3 regions of the Agrobacterium larrymoorei genome follow, and region 1 is predicted to be linked to each of the others. Evidence: predicted binding sites of a transcription regulator. Region 1 holds the regulator's gene; each other region holds the start of a gene.
What was found. The regulator PhoB, encoded in region 1, activates phosphate uptake and scavenging genes when phosphate is short. The targets are predictions, from matches to a motif close to TGTCATNNANCTGTCAT.
Positions count from the first base shown of each region.

Region 1 (7,582 bases):
CGGCGGCCTTTTCGACGCGCGCCAAGCCCTCGCGAGCCTCTTCCGCAGTCACGACCAGCGGCGGCAGAAGGCGGATGACGTTATCGCCAGCCGGAACACCCAGCAGATGCTCCGCACGCATGGCCTGAAGCAGATCGCCCGAAGGCACCTTGGCCTTGATGCCCAGCAGCAAGCCCTCGCCACGGATTTCCTCGATCACGTCGGGATAACGATCCTTCAGTGATGCCAGACCCTGACGGAAGACGAGCGCGACATCGCGCACATGCTGAACGAAACCATCTCCCAGCACGATATCCAAAACTGCATTGCCAGCGGCCATGGCAAGCGGGTTGCCGCCATAGGTCGTGCCATGCACACCCGCCGTCATTCCCGAAGCCGCTTCTGCCGTTGCAAGGCAGGCGCCGAAGGGAAAACCACCGCCGATGCCCTTGGCAACGGCCATGATATCCGGCGTCACACCCGACCATTCATAAGCGAAGAACTTGCCCGTGCGGCCAACGCCGGTCTGGACCTCATCGAAAATCAGCAGCAGGCCATGCTCTTCGCACAGTGCGCGCAGCGTCCGCAGGAATTCCGGCTCAACGACGCGGATGCCGCCCTCACCTTGAATAGGCTCGATCAGCAGCGCCGCCGTTTCCGGCACGATGGCCGCCTTCAGCGCTTCCAGATCACCGAACGGCACCTGATCGAAGCCTTCGACCTTGGGGCCGAAACCTTCCAGATACTTCGCCTGTCCGCCAGCCGCGATGGTTGCCAGCGTGCGGCCATGGAAGGCGCCTTCGAATGTGATGATGCGGAATTTTTCCGGGTGGCCGTGCGTATAGTGGTAACGGCGCGCGGTCTTGATGGCGCATTCCAGCGCCTCTGCGCCGGAGTTGGTGAAGAACACCTTATCCGCAAAGGTTGCATCGGTCAGCCGCCTGGACAGCACTTCCTGACCCGGCACTTCATAGAGGTTGGAGAGGTGCCAGACCTTCTCGACCTGACCTTTGAGCGCCTCGACCATGTGCGGATGGCTGTGGCCGACGGAGGTGACGGCGACGCCTGCGCCGAAATCGAGATATCGCTCGCCGCTTTCCGTGATCAGCCAAACGCCTTCGCCTCGGTCGAAGCGCAAGGGGGCTCTGGAAAACGTATCGAACAACGACCCAGTTTCGGGCGAAGTTTCGGCCATGGCTGCATCACTCCTTACGTCAGGTCGGTCAAGACCTCTGTCAATAGGGCTAAGGGGTTATCCCTGCCCTGAAAATCAAAAATGCCGCCTCGCGGCGGCCTGCATGTTCTCTTCACTGCAAGCGCACTATTGTCACTTCGCCGTCGGATGTCAACAAATCTCGGCACTTGAGCGCTTTCTCAAGCCTTAGTAGAGGCTGGGCGCCGAGCCACCAACTGTTGCCTTTCTGACTCACAGACCAAGCAAGTTGGGGAAAACCGAGAAATCGATTCCAGATGATTCCTGCGACTCTTGTCACGGAGTCAACCGGCGATTAGGTTAATCGTCAATTACTAGACTGCAATGCGGCGGAACTAGTCACCTACAATCTGGCAGATGCTCTGCGCGTGGTTTGCTCCACGGCATTGGAGACGGATTCTGCCTGAGCGACGAGCGGAGAAGCGGTATGAACTGGACGGATGAACGGGTTGAAAAGCTCAAGAAGCTATGGGCCGAAGGCCTGAGCGCAAGCCAGATCGCAGCACAGCTGGGCGGCGTCAGCCGCAACGCCGTCATCGGCAAGGTGCACCGGCTGAACCTGCCGGGCCGCGCCAAGGCTGGCGGCACGGTTGCAACCTCCCGTCCTGCGGTAAAGCGCCCGGCCTCCGCGCCACAACGCCCGGCCAATTTCGCCGCCGCCCGCCCGGCAGCAAACCGCCCGGTTCCAGTGCGCACCTCCGGTGCCGTCGCCTTCAAGGAAGACATGGACATCGACGCGGTCGAGACGCTCGAATATGCGCGCCCTTCCTCCAACGTCGTCATCCCGATCTCCCGCCGCCTGACGCTGACGGAACTGACCGAACGCACCTGCAAGTGGCCGGTCGGCGACCCGCTGAAGGACGACTTCCACTTCTGCGGCTGCGAAGCTTCCGAGTCTTCGCCCTACTGCAAGTTCCACGCCAAGATGGCGTATCAGCCCGTCAGCGAACGCCGCAAGGCCTGATGGATTTGGCGACATTTTGAGTTTTGGAGAGCGGGCTTCGGTCCGCTTTTTGTTGTGTGGGTGGTGGATTTTGTTTTCGTGGTGAGAGGATATCTGGGTGGTAAAAGGTCTGGGTTCTATTATCAGACCCGGCGTCCTATTTTTGCTATGGACGCGATAAAATGAAACCCCTCACTTGCAATTTCTAACACTTAGCTGGCGCTAAGGTGTTGAAATTGCTTTCTCTCCCACCCCTTCGGCGGGCTCAGGATGCTGGGGGAGAGATAACCTGCCGCACCCTTGCGGCGTTTTCTTTTTGATGGCGTTGAAACGGTGCCGCCTTTTCCTCTCCCCTTGTGGGAGAGGATAGAAAACCTCGATCTTCGCAAGGCGAAATCTTAGGTTTTCTTGGTGAGGGGTTCTCCCTCGCAAACAAAATGTCAAAAATCCCGGCCAGCTTCATGCCAAGCTTCGCCGTTCACGCGGCAGCATCTGCCCGTGGCTTGATCTTCTCATTCTCTCCATCGCCTTGTTCGGGCCATGGCATTTCGGACGGGGCGCAGAAAGCTGCCTCGTTGGGTAGTTTAGTATGTGGCACCTCTCAGCGCCCCGTTCGGCTCTTTCGGCAGAGCCGCAATCCTCTTGCCACGGCTGGCATAACCCGGATGGCAAGGGTTAAAAACCTTGCCGGAGAACCGGTCGGACTTGATCAAGGCCCAACCCTTCCCATCCGGGTGCGATGATGGTTGCCCGCCATCGCCCTGCCAGTTCAGCCACACCTGCCTTCGAGGATGCGGGCGCCGAACATCTCGTACAGCCCGCAGTCCCGATCCGTTCTCCGCAAGGCTCCCACTCGCCAGCACGTTTCGAGTGCTGGCCAGATGGTTGCCTTACGATCCGTCCGTTCACCTTTTCGGGGTGAACGCGGCAGATGCAGCGTCTTCCTGTGTACCGCCTGACTTTCGCTTCTATCTTCATGATCGCGTTCGACCATGAGACGATGAGCTGTCGGTACGCCCGGCGGCGAAATCCTGACGGATGGATCGAAACCCGACAGCCGTTGTTCGCACCGCCGCTTGTCGATCCGGCCAGGTCGGGCATCGGGAGAACTGCGCCAGCCGGTCCGAAACCGACGCCATGTCCTCCTCCCGTTGCCGCCGGGGGGATTGCTGCTCGACCCTGGGAATGGAGAGGCCGCGTAACCTCCTCACCCCCAGCACCGACCCCGCCTCGCCGCAACGCCTTGCGGTGTATCCGCGGCGGGATGAGGGGGAGTGTACGGGTGGTTTTGGGGGTGGGGAAAAATGTTGGGGGGATTTTTTTTTTGAAAAATTCTTTATGCTGGGATTTGTCCCATTACGGGGCGGGTCACTATTGGGCGTGCTGATGCGGCCGTAATTCGGCAACAAGGCTAAGGCACCCACTGCCGTCATCCTCGGGCTTGGCCAGCTGCTGTCCGGTTTAAACTGGGCGGCTAGTTTGGAACGAGAACAGCTGCCCCACCCGTCACCCCGCACTTGATGCGGGGTCCAGCAGACGCGCGTCTGCGCGTCGAAAAAGTCTTTCAGACCAAAGACTTGGTCTGGCTGGATCCCGGATCAAGTCCGGGATGACGGAAGTGGGGCTGCACTTTCGCCACCCCGCAGCAAACGCGGTCAAAGCGTGTCCCAACCGGATTTCAAGGATGGAACTGCAATGCATTCAAAGCCTTGCCGCGCATCCGCACATCCGCACATCCGCACATTTAAACCGGACAGCGGTGGGCTTGACCCGAGGATGACGCGGGTGGGGTGTGCGTTGGTGGGCAGAGGTTACCCCTCACCAAGAAAACCTAGGACTTCGCTTTGCGAAGTCGAGGTTTTCTATCCTCTCCCACAGGGGGAGAGGAAAAGACCGCACCGTTTCTACCCCATCTTCGCGTTTACGATCCAGTAAAAGCGGCGCCGCGGGTTACCTCTCCCCCTGAGCTTGTCGAAGGGGTGGGAGAGGAAGAAAAATCATGATCTTAGCTTTAGCTAAGTCATAGATTTTTCAGGTGAGGGGTTGTGCTTCGACCGCGAACTCGCAAAAGGCAAGTGGTCACGTCCGAGGATGGCGATGGCGGTTGGAATGAGTGCCAAAGACCGCAATCACGCTTCCATCGAATATCCAGCGCCGCGCACCGTGCGGATGACGTCCTGCATGCTGGAGAAGTTGAGGGCTTTGCGGAGGCGGCCGACGTGGACGTCTACGGTGCGTTCGTCGACGTAGATATCGTGGCCCCAGACGCCGTCCAGCAGTTGCGAGCGGGAGAAAACGCGGCCCGGCGAGGTCATGAGGAATTCCAAGAGGCGGAATTCGGTTGGGCCGAGGCGGACTTCGCGGCTTTTGCGGTGGACGCGGTGGGTTTCGCGGTCCAGTTCGATATCGCCGCATTTGAGCACTGAAGACAGCACTTCCGGCTTGGCGCGGCGCAGCATGGCTTTGACGCGAGCCATGAGTTCCGGTGTGGAGAAGGGCTTGACCACATAATCATCCGCGCCGGTGGCCAGTCCGCGAACGCGTTCGCTTTCTTCGCCGCGGGCGGTCAGCATGATGATCGGCAGGCGCTCGGTTTCGGGGCGCATGCGCAGACGGCGGCAAAGCTCGATGCCGGAGACGCCGGGCAGCATCCAGTCGAGGATCAGCAAATCCGGCGTGCGTTCCTGAAGGCGAATTTCCGCCTCATCGCCGCGCGGGATCGTATCGACGTCATAACCTTCGGATTCCAGATTGTAGCGAAGAAGAACGCTAAGGGCCTCTTCATCTTCGACAACTGCAATTTTAGGCACCATTGGCTTCAAACTCCGCCAGTCTTCTCTGGAGCGTCAGTCCCCCCGGACCCATGATGACGCTCCAGCGTGTTGATCCAAGCATCGAGCCTTTCGAAGACCTTCCCGATCTTTCCAAGCCGATGCTGCAAAACTTATTCCGTGACAGCGCCGAGCGTGTTGGAGCTATCGTCCTTCGGGCGCTCGCCTTCCGGCTGGCTGCCGGTCGTCATGTAGTAGATCGTTTCGGCGATGTTGGTGGCGTGATCGCCGACGCGCTCGATGTTCTTGGCGCAGAACAGAAGATGCGTGCAGGTGGTGATGTTGCGCGGATCTTCCATCATGTAGGTCAGGAGCTCGCGGAAGAGCGAGGTGTACATGGCGTCGATTTCCTCATCGCGCTCGCGGATGGCCTGAGCCTTTTCCGCAGAACGGGTGGAGTAGACATCCAGCACTTCTTTCAGCTGCACGAGCGCGAGTTCGGAGAGATGCTCTAGGCCACGGGCGAGCTTGCGCGGAACGCCGGTTCCGGCAACCGCGATCACGCGCTTGGCAGTGTTCTTGCCGAGATCGCCGACGCGCTCCAGATCGGCTGCGATACGCAGCGAACCGATGATTTCGCGAAGGTCGGCAGCCATGGGCTGGCGCTTTGCGATGGTGACGATGGCCTTATCGCCGATTTCACGCTCGGCATGATCGAGGATCGTGTCGTCGGAGATGACTTTCTGGGCAAGAGCCGCATCGGAATTGACCAGCGCACGCACGGCATCGGCGCACATCTGTTCGGCCAGACCGCCCATTTCAGCGATACGGCGGGTGAGGAACTTCAGCTCTTCATCATAGGCTGACATGATATGGGAATTTGTCATGTTCGAATTCTCCGGTTTCGAAACGCCTTGCCGCAAGCCCACCTTCTGGGCTCGAGCGGCTGGCGCGGTGTGATGACGTCACTCGTGGCTGATCAGCCGAAGCGACCCATGATGTAATCCTGGGTGCGCTGGTCATCCGGGTTGGTGAACATCTTGTCCGTATCGTTCTCTTCCACCAGGTGGCCGAGGTGGAACATGGCCGTGCGCTGCGAAACGCGGGCGGCCTGCTGCATGGAGTGCGTGACGATGACGATGGTATAGTTGGCGCGAAGCTCGTGAATGAGCTCTTCCACCTTGGCCGTCGCAATCGGGTCGAGTGCCGAGCAGGGCTCGTCCATGAGGATGACTTCCGGCGAAACGGCAACGGCGCGTGCGATGCACAGACGCTGCTGCTGACCGCCGGAGAGACCCGTGCCGGATTCGTGCAGGCGATCCTTGGCTTCGTTCCAGAGACCAGCCTTCTGCAGGCTCTGCTCCACGATCTGGTCCATATCCGCCTTGTTGCGGGCGAGACCGTGGATCCGCGGGCCGTAGGCGATGTTTTCGTAGATGGACTTCGGGAACGGGTTCGGCTTCTGGAACACCATGCCGACGCGGGCGCGAAGTTCCACGACGTCGATGGACGGATCGTAGATATCGTCCTGATCCAGCGTGATCTTGCCGGTGACGCGGCAGCCATCGATGGTGTCGTTCATGCGGTTGAGCGTCCGCAGGAAGGTGGACTTGCCGCAACCAGAAGGGCCGATGAGAGCCGTTACCGTGTTTTCGCGAACATTGAGGTTCACATCGTAAAGGGCACGCTTTTCGCCGTAATAGACGGAAACGTCCTTGCCGATCATCTTGTACGAAACTTCATTCATTTTCTTGTCCAGCGCCTTTTCAACTGCTGCTTCCGACAACATGTTCATAGTTCGGTTCTCCCTCTACCAACGACGCTCGAAGCGGCGGCGCAACAGGATTGCTCCAACATTCATGACGAGGAGGAACAGAAGCAGGATGATGATAGCGCCAGATGTCCTTTCGACAAAGGCGCGTTCCGCTTCGTTCGCCCACATGTAAATCTGCACCGGCAGCGCCGTGGACGGGTCCATGGGCGTCGTCGGATAGTTTGCGACGAATGCGACCATGCCGATGAGGAGCAGCGGTGCGGTTTCGCCGAGGGCGTGCGCGAGGCCAATGATGGTGCCGGTCAAGATACCGGGCATGGCGAGCGGCAGCACGTGATGGAAGATGGTCTGCATCTTGGATGCACCGAGACCGAGAGCCGCAGCACGGATGGATGGCGGCACGGCCTTCAGGGCAGCGCGGGTGGCGATGATGATGGTCGGCAACGTCATCAGGGTCAGCACCAGGCCGCCGACCAGCGAGGCCGAGCGCGGGAAGCCCATGAAGTTGATGAAGACCGACAGGCCGAGCAGACCGTAAACGATGGAAGGTACGGCGGCCAGGTTGTTGATGTTGACTTCGATGAGGTCCGTCAGGCGGTTCTTCGGCGCGAATTCTTCCAGATAGATGGAGGCTGCGACGCCGATGGGCAGCGAGAGCACCAGAACGATCAGCATCATGTAGAAGGAGCCGATGAGGGCAACGCCGACACCTGCGGCTTCTGGACGGCTGGATGCGCCGTTGAAGAAGATGCCGGTGTTGAACTGTTTGCCCAGCTGGCCTTTTTCCACGAGCTGGTTCATCCAGCCGACCTGCTGGTCGGAGATGCGGCGGTTCTGCTGGTCCACCGTCATGTCGATCTGGCCCTTGAAGGCGCTGTCGACATCACCTGAGGCCAGAAGCG
Region 1 is NZ_CP039691.1:2,832,361-2,839,942, forward strand. It holds gene CFBP5473_RS13700 (aspartate aminotransferase family protein) at 1-1,174, opposite strand, end outside; gene CFBP5473_RS13710 (GcrA family cell cycle regulator) at 1,620-2,156, shown strand; gene phoB (phosphate regulon transcriptional regulator PhoB) at 4,265-4,948, opposite strand; gene phoU (phosphate signaling complex protein PhoU) at 5,080-5,793, opposite strand; gene pstB (phosphate ABC transporter ATP-binding protein PstB) at 5,886-6,701, opposite strand; gene pstA (phosphate ABC transporter permease PstA) at 6,717-7,582, opposite strand, start outside.

Region 2 (7,582 bases), on a different replicon from region 1:
CGTCCATGACCGCGCGCTTTGGTACCCGACTGTGACGGCCACGAATGCCAGCGGCGCAACGACCGCACTTGTCGGATCGCCTCGCACCATTGCCGACTCCATCCTCGATTATATCGATCTCGGTTGCGACCTGATCTCGATCCGAGGCTATGACAATTTCAACGACGCCGTCGATTATGGTCGCTACGTCCTGCCTCTCGTGCGTGAGGGCATTCGTGAACGCGAAGAGGCGAAGAGGAAGGCCGCCGCCTGATCCTCAGTGCCCGGCATGAGGCCGGGCAGTCTCTCAATCGAAAAAGCGAATATGCCGCACCGCCATCAGGAAGGCCGTAAACTTATGTCCTATGATCCTACTGCACTTGAAGCTGCCGTGCGTGTAGTCGCCGAGGCTGCGCCGGAGGCGGATCAGACCGGTCAGTTTCCCTGGGCCGGTATTCGCGCTGTCCATCAGGCGGGTCTCCTCGAAAGCACGGTCGCGACCCGCTATGGTGGTTCAGGCGGAACACTCAGCACGGCTGCGCATATTCTCGCAGCGCTCGGACGCGGAGATCCTTCTGTTGCGCTGATCAGCGCCATGACGATCTTCAATCACCTCGGCCAAGCCGCAAAAGGGCATTGGCCGGAAGAGCTTTACCGCGAGCTTCTGTTGCAGGCCAGGGCCAAGCCCCTGCTTTTGAATGCGGCACGCGTGGAGCCCGAGCTTGGTTCGCCTGCGCGCGGCGGCCTGCCTGCAACACGCGCGCGTCGAACTGCGAATGGTTGGGCAATTTCAGGCAGGAAGCGTTTCGTGACCGGGGCTCATGGCGTCACGCATTTTCTCGTCTGGGCTCATACGGATGAAATTCAGTCTCGCGTCGGAACCTTCGTCGTTCCGAACGGCTTGCCGGGCATTACCATCATCGAGAACTGGAAAAGTCTCGGGATGCGGGCGACCGGATCGCATGACGTGGAGTTTACCGATGTCGAAATCCCCGCCGAACATGTGCTGGAATTGGTCGACCCCTCGGTCGCCCACCAGGATAATCGCAGCCACGCCGCCATCAACCTCGCCCTGACCGCGATCTATCTCGGCGCGGCGGAGGCCGCGCAGGAGGCATTCATTCGTTTTGCCCATGAACGTATACCCGCAAATCTCGGTCACCCTATCGCAAAAACCGAGCGTTTCGTCTCGCTTTCCGGGGAAATCGATCTCCTCGTGTCCGGCGCTCGCCAGATCATCTTCGGAGCGCTGGATGGCGATCTGAGCGATGCCGAGCGGGTAATCCGCGCAAGGCTGCTTGCAGGACGGCAGATACGCGAAGCCGTTCAGATCGCCGTCAGAGGCATCGGCAATCCCGGCCTTAACGCCGATCTTGGAATTGAGCGCCACTTCCGCGATGTCCAGTCCGTTCTCGTCCACGCGCCGCAGGAGGATACGTCCGTTGCTATTCTCGGTCGCGCGGCGTTTGACCGCTGGAACCGGAAGGAAAGCGAAGCCGCGCACGCGCTCAATCTGTCGATCCGCAAAACCGCTTGAAGCGCGGCTAAGCTTCGCTTCCATCCGATATCACCGAAAGGATTTTCAATGAGCAACAATCTGATTGTCGGCTTTTCCGGTAACACGACACGCCCTTCAAGCACGAAACGTTTCGTTGAAAGCGTCAGTGAGACGCTTGCGCGCGAGGTTGGGCTGGAGCATCGGGTTTTCGATATCGAGGATTTAGGATCATCCCTCTCCTCGGCCCGCTCTGTCGCTGATCTCGATGCCCATGCACGCCGCGTGGTGCAAACGATCATCGATGCAGAAGCGCTCGTCATCGGCTCCCCCACCTATAAGGGCAGCTACACCGGCCTCTTCAAACACGTCATCGACCTTCTCGATCCTGCCGATCTTCGCGGCAAGCCTATCGTTTTGACCGCAACCGGCGGCGGAGACCGCCATTCACTTGTGGTCGAACATCAGCTCCGACCGTTATTTGCCTTTTTCGAAGCCTTCGTTACGCCAACGGCAATCTACGCCACGGGCCGCGATTTCGTGGAAGGTGAACTCTCCCCCGCCATCAGCGCCCGCGTGCGTCAGGCCATCGGCGAGGCGTCGCTGATCGTCAACGCCCGTTCCCGGACGCTGGCAGTGGCTGCGGAGTAAAAGCGAAAAAGCCCCGGCGTGCCGGGGCTTTGGAAGGCTAGCCTCAGTTGAACAGCGATACTGCGCTGTAGGTTAGATAAGAGATAAGCGCCGCCGCTGGCATGGTGACGATCCATGCGATCACGATGTTACCCGCAAGACCCCAGCGGACGGCGGACATACGACGCGCAGCGCCAACGCCGATGATGGCGCCCGTGATCGTGTGCGTGGTCGAAACAGGGATTCCGAGCCATGTTGCTCCGAACAGCGTCAGCGCCCCGCCGGTTTCTGCGCAGAAACCCTGCATGGGATTAAGTCGCGTTATCTTCGAGCCCATGGTGTGGACGATCCGCCATCCGCCGAACAACGTACCGAGCGCCATGGCCGACTGGCAGGTAATCACCACCCAGAAGGGCACGTAGAATTCCGATCCGAGATAGCCTTGGCTGAACAGAAGAACGGCAATGATGCCCATCGTCTTTTGCGCATCGTTGCCTCCATGGCCGAGCGAATAGAGCGATGCGGAAACGAACTGCATGATGCGGAACGTGCGGTCGACGGCAAACGGCGTCTGGCGCACGAATATCCATGACACGGCAAGGACCAGCACCAGCGCCAGAAAGAAGCCGATTGCCGGTGACATGACGATGGCGCCTGCGGTTTTCAGAAAGCCGCTCCAGACGATGGACGAAAAGCCGACTTTGGCCATGCCCGCGCCGATCAGCCCGCCGACAAGCGCGTGGGAAGAGCTCGAAGGTATGCCGAAAGCCCACGTCACGATGTTCCAGATGATCGCGCCCATCAGCGCTGCAAAGATCACGGCGGGCGACACGATGCCGGGATCGATGATGCCCGTTCCCAGTGTTTCCGCCACGTGAAGACCGAAGAACATGAAGGCGATGAAGTTGAAAAAGGCTGCCCAGGCAACGGCATATTGCGGGCGCAAAACGCGTGTCGAGACGATGGTCGCAATCGAATTCGCGGCGTCGTGCAGTCCGTTCAGAAAGTCAAAAAACAGCGCAACGCCGATAAGCGCGGCCAGCAGCGGAAAAGCGAGTGTCGCGTCCATCAAACGTTCTCGATCACAATGCCGCTGATTTCGTTGGCGACATCCTCGAAGCGGTCGACGACCTTCTCGAGTTCGCCATAGATTTCGCTGCCGATTATATAGGCCATCGCATTGCCGGAAGCGCCGTGTCTGCGGAACAGGTCTTTGAGACCCTGATCGTGCAGCTCGTCGGAGCGACCTTCGACGCGTGTCACCTCTTCCGCGATGGAGCTTAGCTGCTGCGCATTGGCTCCGACCTTGTCGAGAAGCGGAACGGCGGCTGCTACGAGATGCGCGGCTCTCACCACTTCCTCGCCCATCTGCCGCATCAGCGAGTCGAAGCTCGTTTGTTCGAACAGCCTTATGGTCTTGACCGTCTTGTGCATCATGTCGATTGCGTCATCCATGGACTGGATGAGATCCTTGATATCGCCCCGGTCGAACGGGGTGATGAAGCTGCGGCGAACAGCCAGAAGAACGTCACGGGTGATATTGTCCGCGCGGTCTTCGAGTGCCACGATACGCTCGCAGTTCTTCTCTACTTCGATGCCGTTCAGAAGGTTCTGCAAGGCTTCGGCAGCCTCTACCACGGTCTTCGAATGCTCGCGAAACATGTCGAAGAACTTGTCTTCACGAGGCATCAGTTTTCTAAAAATACTCATCATTGGCTTGCCCTGCCTTAACACCAAGCGCGAAAGCGCTGTCATAAAACTGTCATAAACGTAGCTTGGCCCTTGTAGCAACGCAGAAAATCAGAGACTTACAGTGAAATGAAAGCTGTCACAAAGGGTCGCAAGGCGACGAAGGGAAATGCAAGGCCGCTGCTGAAGCAGCTGGCCGCCATGCCCGACAAGCTGTTTGCTGGCAAATTTCGCCAGCAACTCGGCGCGCTTTGCTATCGCAAAGACCCTGACGGAGCGGGTCTTCAGATACTTCTCGTCACCTCCAGGGGCACGGGCCGCTGGGTCATCCCTAAGGGCTGGCCAATGAAGAAGAAAAAGCCGCATGAGGCGGCGCAGACGGAAGCCTGGGAAGAAGCCGGTGTGCGCGGGCGCGCCAAAAAGAAACCCGTCGGCAGCTATACTTACCTGAAATGGATGGCGGATGGCGATGTCGCACCCTGCGTGGTCGATGTGTATCAGGTCGAGGTTACGGAGATTTCAGAAGACTTCAAGGAGCGCGGCCAGCGCCAGCTCATTTGGGTCACACCTGAAGAGGCCTCGCGCCGCGTGCGAGAGGTGGAGCTGAAATCGCTGCTGATTGATTTCCGACCAGCTGAGAAGTAGGTCGCTACGCCGCTCTGAAGCGGTCGAAGGCTGTTAGGCGTTTGATGAGCGGATCGGCATCCCAGCGGTATATTTCCTTGCGCAGAAACTGCAATTCCGCATCGAGTTCCTCTTCCTGCAACTCGATCCACCAGGATTTCGGGCGCCCATCCGTTCCATCCGACCAGCGATAGCCGCGGGCCTTTAGATGATCCTTCATATCGAACGGGCTGTTTTCGGCGTATATGCGGACTTTCGAGCGCTGGCTTGCTGCGTATAGTTCTGAAAAAGCGGTGGCTCCGGTCGCGTCCATCGAGCGCTCCAGAACTTCCAGCAGCGCAAAACAATCATCCACCGCGCGGTGTCCGTCGTGAAAATAGCCTGCCTGACCGATGAGATAGCCGAGCTTGTTGCCTTCGAAACCGCGCCGTTTCCAATCCACCTCATTCACCGAGCAGGCCCAGGCTTTGCCGTGGAAGACCGGCGAAAACCTTTCACAGAATGGCCTGTCGAATCCGGCATTATGCGCAATGACAAGGTCCGCCGTTTCGATCATGGAAGCGACGGCGGTCAGATCGATCGCCTGTCCGGCCACCATGTCGTCGGTAATGCCAGTCAGCCGCGTTATGTCTTCGGGGATGGGTTGGGATGGCTGGTGCAAGCCGCCATAGATGCCGGTAACATCGCCCACAAGGCCCAGATCATCGAAGGTGAAGGCGATGATCCCGATTTCGATGATCTCGTCGGCTTTGTGGTTGAGGCCCGTGGTTTCCGTGTCGAGAATGATGCCGCGGCGTTTGAAATTCGGTCTCGGTTGTTCCGCGACTGCGCGGGGTTCCAGTTTTCTCAGAATGCGGTAGTTGCCGGTTGCTTCCAGAAGCTTTGCCATGTCTTCGGCGTCGATATCGTCCAAGCTTTTCTTCGCTTTTGCACCCTTTGCGGCAACTCGAGCCCCGGCGTTTTGAGACGCGGCGTTGGCGCCGAAGAAATCAAGTTGAGAAGCCATTTTGTCCGTGTGCATGCTGCGTGATCAATGCCGCATGATAGACGGACGGGCAGTGGCGGACAATGACGTACCATCGTCATATCCTGATTTGCTTGTGAATTGCGGGAAGTGCTGGCCAACGATGTCCGCTGGCCAGCAGCATATCACATTTCGACCTTGGCATTATCGCCCATATCCGGGCGGGTATTGCTGACGGCTGCTGCCGCCATCTTGATGTAGCTGATGACAGTGCCGGGGCTATCCCAATATTCAGCCGAGGATGGCGTGACCTTCAGCACACGGATGGATGGATCCTCGGCATCATCCCACCAAGCCTTGGCTGGCGTGGACCACAAATCGCGAATGCGTTCGCGGTCGTTCTGCACTTCCGCCGTCCCGGAAATGGACACATATTTCTGACCCTTCGAATCTGCGAAGGCTAGACACACGTTTGGGTGGCTGGCGATTTCCTCGTCCTTGTGGCTTGCAACATCCGTCAGAAAATAGAAGGCATTTTCCAGACGCTCCACATGTGCTGCCATGGGGCGGGCGCGAAGGTCGGACCCGGTCTGTGTCGTCAGCATGCAAAAGCCGATCTTCTCGGCCAGATCCCACACCCTGCTATTGTCGTTGTCGATATGTGCCATTGGGTCACTCCTCTTTTGTATCCTCACTCAACGGCTTCGGCATGACATCGTTCCTGAACGCGAACTGCCTTGCGGCATCTATCGACCGCACTGTCTCGTAAGGTCTATAGGGGCCACGCTTCATCAAAAACATGAATCGATCCGGTCGATTGATTCAAATTTGTCGTTGGACGCCCGGTTGGATGGGAGGCAGTATTCTCCCATGACGGAAAAGACTGAAAACACCATAGATCTCAGGCGTATAGACGCAGCGCAGAACATGAAGCGCTTCTATATTCTGGGCATACAGCCGACCTTGTTCGGTGGCGTTTCGCTTCTGCGCAACTGGGGACGCATCGGCACGTCAGGTCAAACCAAGATCGATACATATGATGATTATGATGGAGCCCACGCAGCGCTCGAGCGTCTGGCAGCAATCAAGCGGCGGCGGGGTTATCTGGACAGCAGCGCAAATTGATGGAAGAGACTTGCGGAGCCGATGAGACTACCGGCACCGCTTGTCCCGTTGATGCGGTGCTTCATCAGCGACCGGTTACTCTGATTGCGCCAGCATCTCCCAAGCTTCGCTGGACTGCGGCTAGCTGATGGGAAGCGATATCTGCCGATACCTCGATTTCTCCCTCAAGCGCGCCATCCCGGCGTGGCCCGTCTTCATGAGAGCGGTCGCTGCCTGATGGTCTGGAACCGGCGCTATTTTCGTCGCTGACGGACTGGATGAAGATGTCGGGTCTGGCAATCCCATATTGCTGGACCATATGCTCGACCGCAAGATCGGCTGCTTCGCGGGTGTTGAATATCGCTCTGATGGTCGTCGTGCTGTCGTCCGCCATAATCGTACTCCTTCGTGATCATCACCGAGGACAAACTCTTAGATGTATGGTTGGTTTCCTCACGCGTGGTAATCAGACCGAGAAAGGCTCATCTTTTCGAGCCTTGCGGTCGCTCTTTATGAAATCGATGAAGGTTCTCAAGGGCGCTGGCACAAGGCGGCGGCCTGGATAATAGAGAAAAGGTCCGCTGAAGCTCAGCCACCATTCTTCCAGCACCGGCTCCAGTTTGCCGCTGTCGAAATGCGGGCGCAGCCAGTCCTCGAAGAGATAGATGAGACCTGTGCCTGCAATCGCTGCTTCAACACCGAGATCGGTGCCCCCTCCAGACTGGACGAGAAGTGGCCCGGAAGGTTCAAATAGAATGCTTTCTCCGTTCCGCTCGAATTCCCAAGGGAACACTGCCCGCCCGGCAAAACGTCCATAAATGCAGGCGTGATCAAGCAAATCTCTCGGATGCTCAGGCCGACCCCGTGACGAAAGATAGGCGCGTGACGCTCCCAGCGCGAAGCGCTGAACACGTGGACCGATTGGCAACGCTATCATGTCGTTTTCGAGCCGCTCATCGTAGCGGATACCTGCGTCGCAACCCGTTGCAACGATATCCACGAAACTTTCTTCAGTCACGATTTCCAGCCGGATATCGGGATATTCAGCGAGAAATTGCGGAACGATATCTGGCAATACGAGCCTCGCAGCACTGACG
Region 2 is NZ_CP039693.1:297,152-304,733, forward strand. It holds gene CFBP5473_RS22490 (LLM class flavin-dependent oxidoreductase) at 1-253, shown strand, start outside; gene CFBP5473_RS22495 (acyl-CoA dehydrogenase family protein) at 338-1,516, shown strand; gene msuE (FMN reductase) at 1,565-2,125, shown strand; gene CFBP5473_RS22505 (inorganic phosphate transporter) at 2,169-3,173, opposite strand; gene CFBP5473_RS22510 (DUF47 domain-containing protein) at 3,173-3,817, opposite strand; gene CFBP5473_RS22515 (NUDIX hydrolase) at 3,923-4,438, shown strand; gene CFBP5473_RS22520 (3'-5' exonuclease) at 4,443-5,423, opposite strand; gene CFBP5473_RS22525 (pyridoxamine 5'-phosphate oxidase family protein) at 5,567-6,049, opposite strand; gene CFBP5473_RS22530 (WGR domain-containing protein) at 6,252-6,506, shown strand; gene CFBP5473_RS22535 (hypothetical protein) at 6,571-6,879, opposite strand; gene CFBP5473_RS22540 (LysR family transcriptional regulator) at 6,952-7,582, opposite strand, start outside.
Region 2: a site for PhoB is predicted at 3,854-3,870, ahead of CFBP5473_RS22510 (DUF47 domain-containing protein). Genes of this name have one in related genera too.

Region 3 (7,582 bases), 1.0 Mb from region 1:
GCATCCGCCTGAACTTCAGTGAAGGCGATAGAGTAAGCCGGGTCGTCGCGGTCGATGGAAAGCCCGCGCACCGTGCCAACGGGAATGCCGTTGAAGCGCACCGGCGAGCCGACCGAAAGACCGTTTGCCGAGCCCGGAATACGGATCGTCAACTGCGCCGTTGGCCCGCCGCGACCAAATTCCGCCATCCAGTAAACGAAGCCGAATGCAGCCGCGACCACGATCAGCGTGAAAATTCCGACAATGGTGTAATTTGCCTTGGTTTCCATGCCTATCCGTTACTCCCCGGAATGTGTTGCGTGCCATCCGGTAGGACGACGGCGCGAGCCCGCTTTCCGCGGAAATATGATTGAACCCAAGGATCGTCGTTTTCGAACATATCCTCGAGCGTACCTTCTACTGCGACCTTCTTGTTGCCCAGAACGGCAATGCGGTCGCAGACCGAAAACAGGCTGTCGAGATCGTGGGTCACCATGTAGACGGTCAGACCCATCGAATCACGCAGGCGCGCGATCAGCATATCAAATTCTGCAGCACCAATCGGATCGAGACCGGATGTCGGCTCATCGAGAAAGACAAGGTCCGGATCGAGCGCCAGCGCGCGCGCCAGTGCCGCGCGCTTGATCATGCCGCCGGAAAGCTCGGAGGGGAACTTGTCGCCCGCATCCGGCTTCAGGCCAACCATTTCGATTTTCAGTGCCGCAAGCTCGTCCATCAGCTTCTGCGGCAAATCGAGATATTCGCGCATCGGCAGCTGGATATTTTCTTTGACTGTTAGGCCGGAGAACAATGCACCCTGCTGGAAGAGAACGCCAAGGCGCGTATCCAGCGCCATGCGCTCCTCTTCGGAGGCCTTATCGTAATCGACCCCAAGGATCTTGATCGTACCGCCCTGGCGCGGCAGAAGCCGCAAGACGGAGCGCATCAAAACCGATTTTCCGGCGCCGGACGGACCGATGAAGCCGAGAATCTCGCCGCGATAGACGTCCAGATCGAGATTATCGAGAACGACCTTATCGCCAAAGGCAACTGTCACGCCTTCTACGGCTAGAACCACTTCGCGGTCCTTGTTGCTGTTCTCTTTCTCTCTGACGGCTTCCTGTTGCTCCACAGCCTTCTCCTTAAAAATCGATGGCTGCATAGAAGATGGCGAAAACGCCATCCACGAGGATCACGACGAAGATCGATTTGACCACCGACGAGGTGACGTGCTGGCCGAGAGACTCCGCGCTACCACCAACCTTCATGCCCTCCACCGCAGCCACGATACCGATGATCAACGCCATGAACGGCGCCTTGATCATGCCCGAAGCAATGGTGGAGCTTTCGACAGCTGCGTGCAGGCGCGAGAGGAACACCTCGAAAGTGATGCCGGAATAGAGCAGCGACACGACGGCGGCGCCCAGAAGAGCAGCAAAGTTCGCGATGATCGTCAGCAGCGGCAGCGCGATGGTCAGCGCCACGAGACGCGGAAACACCAGAACGCCAACAGGATTAAGACCGATGACCTTCAGCGCATCGATTTCCTCGCGCATCTTCATGGACCCGATTTCAGCCGTGATCGCGCTGCCCGAACGACCTGCAATCATGATTGCCGTCAGAAGCACACCGATTTCGCGCAGCTGAAGAATGCCGACAAGATCGACCACGAAAACTTCAGCGCCGAAATACCGCAGCTGGAAAGCGCCCTGCTGGGCAATGATCGCGCCGATCAGGAACGACATCAGCATGATGATAGGAACAGCGCGCACGCCCATATGGTCGATCTGATTGACGATGGCAGCAGGTGAAACACCGCGCCCGCGCCCCAGCTTCATCTGCGCGCCGCGCACGGCGGAACCCAGAATATACATGCCCGCGAGAAAATCCGCGCCTGCCTGCACCACATTCCGGCCGACTGGCTCGAAAATGGTCTGCAATATGCCCTTTTTATGTGAGTCCTTGGGCGGCAGTGGCGCTTCCTGTGGAAGCGAGGTGACAATCCCTTCCACGCGCTCATTGCCCTCGAACCGAACCTCGGCACCGTTTTTCTCAAGGCTGCTGCGCAGGCGATGAAGAATCCATGCGCCGGTCGTGTCGATATTATCGACGCTGGACAGGTCTATGGTAATCGGGCCCGATGTTCCGGCCTTTTCCAGTTTTTCGATATCCGGCAGAACGGAAGAGATGTTTGCATTGCGCCAGGAACCGCTCAAAACATAGCGCGCACCGCCACGCTCTGCGTTGTCATCCGCCGAGATAGCCGCCGATTGCGCCTGTTGCCGTAGTTCCTGTTCTTGCATCTTGCTCCAAGCGAATGCAGCTTACTGAAAGATTCTCTTAACGATTCATATCGTTTGCCGGACCAGCAAGCCACAGCGGTCCACACAAAATGGATAGAAATATCGCCAGTTCCACTTATTTACCCCCAACTAAAAGGCAATTTTGATGCGCCGTTACCTCGAAGCCACAACAGAAACCTTTCCAGTTGCAGGCAGCTTCACCATTTCGCGCGGAAGCCGCACGGAAATTCATGTGGTAACGTGCAGCATCTCTGAAGGCGACGTGAAGGGCACAGGCGAATGCGTGCCTTATGCGCGCTACGGCGAAACCATCGAGGGCGTTATCGCCGATATCACAGCAGCCGCCGATGCCATTGCAAACGGTCTGGACAGATCGCAACTGCAACAGTTGATGAAACCGGGCGCCGCACGCAATGCCGTGGATTGCGCTCTGTGGGATCTGGAAGCAAAGCTATCGGGAAACCGTGCCGCGTCTGTTTTTCTTTCAGCGTCATCCAAACCGATCCTCACCGCCTACACAATCTCGCTTGGCGATGCGCAGACGATGGCCGCAAAAGCGGCAGAAAACGCGCATCGCCCATTGCTCAAGATCAAGACCGGGACGGAGGATGACGAGGCAAGGCTGAGGGCCCTTCGCGCGGCTGCTCCAGAGGCAAAGATCATCGTGGATGCCAATGAAGGCTGGAGCGACGACAATATAGAGCATCATCTGGCTATTGCAGCGGAGCTGGGCGTTGCGCTGATCGAGCAGCCCCTGCCCGCCGGTAAGGACGGCGTGCTTGCTAAGATAAAGAGGCCCGTCCCCATCTGCGCAGATGAAAGCGTCCACCTCACCGCCGACCTCGCATCGCTGCGAGACCGCTACGACGCCATCAACATCAAGCTCGACAAAACAGGCGGATTGACGGAAGCGCTCATCATGAAAGCCGAAGCGGAACGCCTAGGTTATACGATCATGGTGGGCTGCATGCTCGGCACGTCGCTCGCAATGGCGCCTGCCGTTCTGCTGGCGCAAGATGCGACTTTTGCAGATCTGGACGGTCCGCTGTTGCTGGCGAGAGATCGGGAGCCGGGGCTGGTTTATGACGGATCGTGGGTGCGTCCGCCGGAGCGGGGGCTGTGGGGGTGACTGACCTTCCATCCCCCGTCATCCCGCACTTGATGCGGGATCCAGCCGCCTTGCGTCCGCAAGGCGAAAGGACTCTTGTATTTTCGCGAGTACCGGGACGAGCCATTTCGACTCGCAGACTCGCATCGGCTGGATTCCGGCTCAAGGCCAGAATGACGGAAAAAAGCAGAAAAGCCCGTTAAGCCGCCTCAGAACCAATCAACTTCGGAAACGCCACCGGCTCCAGCTGACGAACAGTCGGCTCTTCCACAGGCTCGCTCGTCTGCATCCAAGTGATCAGTTCGAAGCTGCCGTCCATGTTTTCAACGATGGCCGTGCAGCTTTCAACCCAGTCACCCGTGTTGATGTAGCGGATGCCGTCGATATCCTCCATCACCGCATGGTGGATGTGGCCGCATATGACACCATCGACCTTGTTGCGACGGGCTTCGTCGGCCACCACGCGCTGGAACTCGCCGATGAAGTTGACCGCGTGCTTCACCTGAAGCTTGGCCCAGGCCGAGAACGACCAGTAAGGCAGGCCGATGCGGCGGCGCACGGCGGCGATGGCGACATTGATGGCGATCGCTGCATCATAGGCCCAATCCCCCAGATAGGCGAGAAGACGGGCATTACGGACAACGACATCGAATTCATCGCCATGCAGCACCAGGTATTTCTTGCCGTCAGCCGCTTCATGGATCATCCGCTCGGCCACTTCGATGCCGCCGAAATGCGTGCCGGGGAATTCCCGAAGGAATTCGTCGTGATTGCCTGGTATATAGACGATACGAGTGCCCTTGCGCGCCTTGCGCAAAAGCTTCTGCACCACATCATTGCAGCCCTGCGGCCAGTACCAGCTGCGGCGCAGGCGCCAGCCATCGATGATATCGCCAACGAGAATGATGGTGTCCGCTTCGTGATGCTTGAGGAAATCCAGCAGGAAATCCGTCTTGGCCGCCTTGGAGCCAAGATGCACATCGGAGATGAACAGGGTTCTGAAGTGTTTGGTTTCGATTTGCCCGGCCATGGATTCGTCCCCTCGTCTCAAGAAAGGCGTTTAGAAACTTTTCACTGCTTGCAAAACCAGACTCGTGTTTCAGCAAGATGACAAAGCGCCTTTTCGGTGACGCAAGCTTCGTTTTTCCGGTATAGCGAATGTACCGCTTTTGCATGGCGAGAGCGAAATAAACGGCTGTACGCCTTGGCCGTTTGTTGTATGCAAAGGCCTCGAAGAAACTTGAAATAAAGCGGTGATAAGATGAGTTCTCAGGACAAGGGCAATCCACAAAACAAAAACGCCAATGCGGATCTGGAAGAACAGGCGCTTTTCTATCACCGCTATCCGCGCCCCGGTAAGCTCGAAATCCAGGCCTCCAAGCCGCTCGGAAACCAGCGCGATCTGGCGCTTGCCTATTCACCCGGCGTCGCAGCTCCTTGCCTCGCGATCCACGAAAACCCGGAGACAGCCGCCGAATATACGGCGCGCGCCAACCTCGTCGCGGTCATTTCTAACGGTACCGCCGTTCTCGGTCTCGGCAATATCGGCCCACTCGCTTCCAAGCCGGTAATGGAAGGCAAGGCCGTTCTCTTCAAGAAATTCGCCGGTATCGATGTCTTTGACATCGAAATCGACGCCCCCGGCATCAATGATATGGTGTCCACCATTTCCGCGCTCGAACCAACCTTCGGCGGCATCAACCTTGAAGATATCAAGGCGCCCGAATGTTTCGAGGTGGAGCGCCAGCTACGCGAAAAGATGAACATTCCGGTGTTCCATGACGATCAGCACGGCACAGCCATCATCGTTGCCGCTGCCGTTACCAACGCGCTGGAGCTTGCCGGAAAATCGCTTTCCAGCGTCAAGATCGTTACCTCCGGTGCCGGTGCAGCTGCCCTCGCCTGCCTTAACTTGCTGGTGGAAATGGGCGCAAAGCGCGAGAACATCTGGGTCCATGATATTGAAGGCCTCGTCTATGATGGCCGCAATACGCTGATGGACGAGTGGAAGGAAATCTACGCGCAGAAGACGGACAAGCGCACGCTTGCCGAATCCATCGATGGCGCAGATGTTTTCCTTGGCCTGTCCGCCGCTGGCGTTCTGAAGCCTGAGCTTCTGGCGCAGATGGCCGAAAAGCCGCTCATTCTGGCGCTTGCCAACCCAACGCCTGAGATCATGCCGGAAGTGGCCCGCGCCGCCCGCCCGGATGCGATGATCTGCACCGGTCGTTCGGACTTCCCGAACCAGGTGAACAACGTTCTCTGCTTCCCTTATATCTTCCGCGGTGCGCTGGATTGCGGCGCAACCAGCATCAACGAAGAAATGAAGATGGCTGCCGTTCAGGCGATTGCGGAACTGGCGCGCGAAGAAGTGTCCGAAGTCGCGGCCAGAGCCTATAGCGGCGATACCCCGGTCTTCGGCCCGAATTACCTCATCCCCTCGCCCTTCGATCCGCGCCTCATTCTGCGCATCGCGCCAGCCGTTGCCCGTGCTGCTGCGGCAAGCGGTGTGGCCGCGCGTCCGATCACGGATTTCGATGCCTATCTCGACCAGCTGAACCGCTTCGTCTGGCGCTCCGGCTTCATCATGAAGCCGATCTTCAACATGGCGAAGACGGCTGAAAAGAAGCGGATCATCTTTGCAGAAGGCGAAGACGAGCGCGTGCTGCGCGCAGCACAGGTTCTGCTGGAAGAAGGCACCGGCATCCCGATCCTCATCGGTCGTCCGCAGATCATCGAAACGCGCCTGAAGCGCTTCGGCCTGCGCATTCGCCCGCATACGGATTTTGCCGTGGTGAACCCGGAAGACGATCCGCGTTACCGTGAATATGTGGACGATTACTTCGCGCTGGTTGGCCGTGCCGGTATCAACCCGGAAGCCGCCCGTACAATCGTTCGTACCAACACCACCGTCATCGGTGCGCTTTCCGTCAAGCGCGGAGAAGCGGATGCGCTGATCTGCGGTCTGGAAGGACGTTTCGACCGCCACCTGCGCGATGTAAACCAGATCATCGGCAAGCGCGAAGGCTCGCAGTCGTTTGCGGGCCTCAGCCTGCTCATCACGCAGCGCGGCGCGCTGTTCCTGACCGATACATTCGTCAATTACGAGCCGACCTCGGAAGAAGTTGCCGAAATGGCGATCCTTGCTGCCAAGGAAATCAAGCGCTTCGGCATCACGCCGAAGATTGCGCTGGCCAGCCATTCGAATTTCGGCTCGCGCGATTCCGAAAGCGCTCGCAAGATGCGCCGGGCGCTTCAAATCGTGCGTAATGCCGCGCCGGAACTCGAAATCGATGGTGAAATGCAGGGTGGTTCTGCGCTGTCGGAAATTCTGCGCAAGCGCGCCATGCCGAACAGCGCGCTGTCTGGTGAAGCCAACCTTCTGGTCTTCCCGAACCTCGATGCGGCCAATATCTCGCTCGGCGTCGTTCGCACCATGACGGAAGGTCTGCATGTCGGCCCGATCCTGCTCGGTACGGCTCTGCCCGCGCACATCCTGTCGCCCACCGTCACCTCGCGTGGCGTGGTCAACATGGCGGCGCTGGCCGTGGTGCAGGCGTCCCAGCCTTCCGAATAAGCCCATCGCCGTGTTCGGCGCTTGCGTAATTTCGGATTAACGCAATTTTGAACTGGCTGTTGCCGCAATGCGGCACGGCCCTATGCTATCCTGAACTTATAAACGCCATTCGCGTTTGTGATTAATGTTCACTCAGAGGATAGAGCCGCATGTGGCAGGCTTGCAGAAACGGATCGGACCATTGACCCCGCGCCGCAGCCTAATGATCGGTTCGATAATCGCTGTTCTTCTGGCTGCGCCGATTTCCGCGCAGGCCAACAATATTTGCGATTCCCTCCGGGCCGAGCTTCGCCAGCCCAGCACCGTCATCGGCAACACGGCGCAGGTTCGCCAGTTCGCCAGTGCGCTTACGCAGCAGAATATCATCGTGCGCCGGATCAAGAACGATCTTCGCCGCTATGGCTGCTCCTCAGGCAGTATCGTCGTTTACGGCAATCCCAATGCGCAGCTCTGCGGCGAAATCGGTGATGCACTGGCGCAGGCCGAGGCAGAGCGTGACATGATCGCCGAAGACCGTGACCGGATGCTGGCCATGCAGCGCAACAACCAGTCGGACGATCACCGGGAAAGGATCATGGCGGCGCTGGATGCCGAAGGCTGCTTCGATGAAGGCTC
Region 3 is NZ_CP039691.1:1,791,136-1,798,717, forward strand. It holds gene CFBP5473_RS08530 (MCE family protein) at 1-269, opposite strand, end outside; gene CFBP5473_RS08535 (ABC transporter ATP-binding protein) at 272-1,111, opposite strand; gene CFBP5473_RS08540 (ABC transporter permease) at 1,122-2,282, opposite strand; gene dgcA (N-acetyl-D-Glu racemase DgcA) at 2,428-3,411, shown strand; gene CFBP5473_RS08550 (UDP-2,3-diacylglucosamine diphosphatase) at 3,590-4,420, opposite strand; gene CFBP5473_RS08555 (NADP-dependent malic enzyme) at 4,652-6,967, shown strand; gene CFBP5473_RS08560 (DUF2865 domain-containing protein) at 7,149-7,582, shown strand, end outside.
Region 3: a site for PhoB is predicted at 4,487-4,503, ahead of CFBP5473_RS08550 (UDP-2,3-diacylglucosamine diphosphatase). Genes of this name have one in related genera too.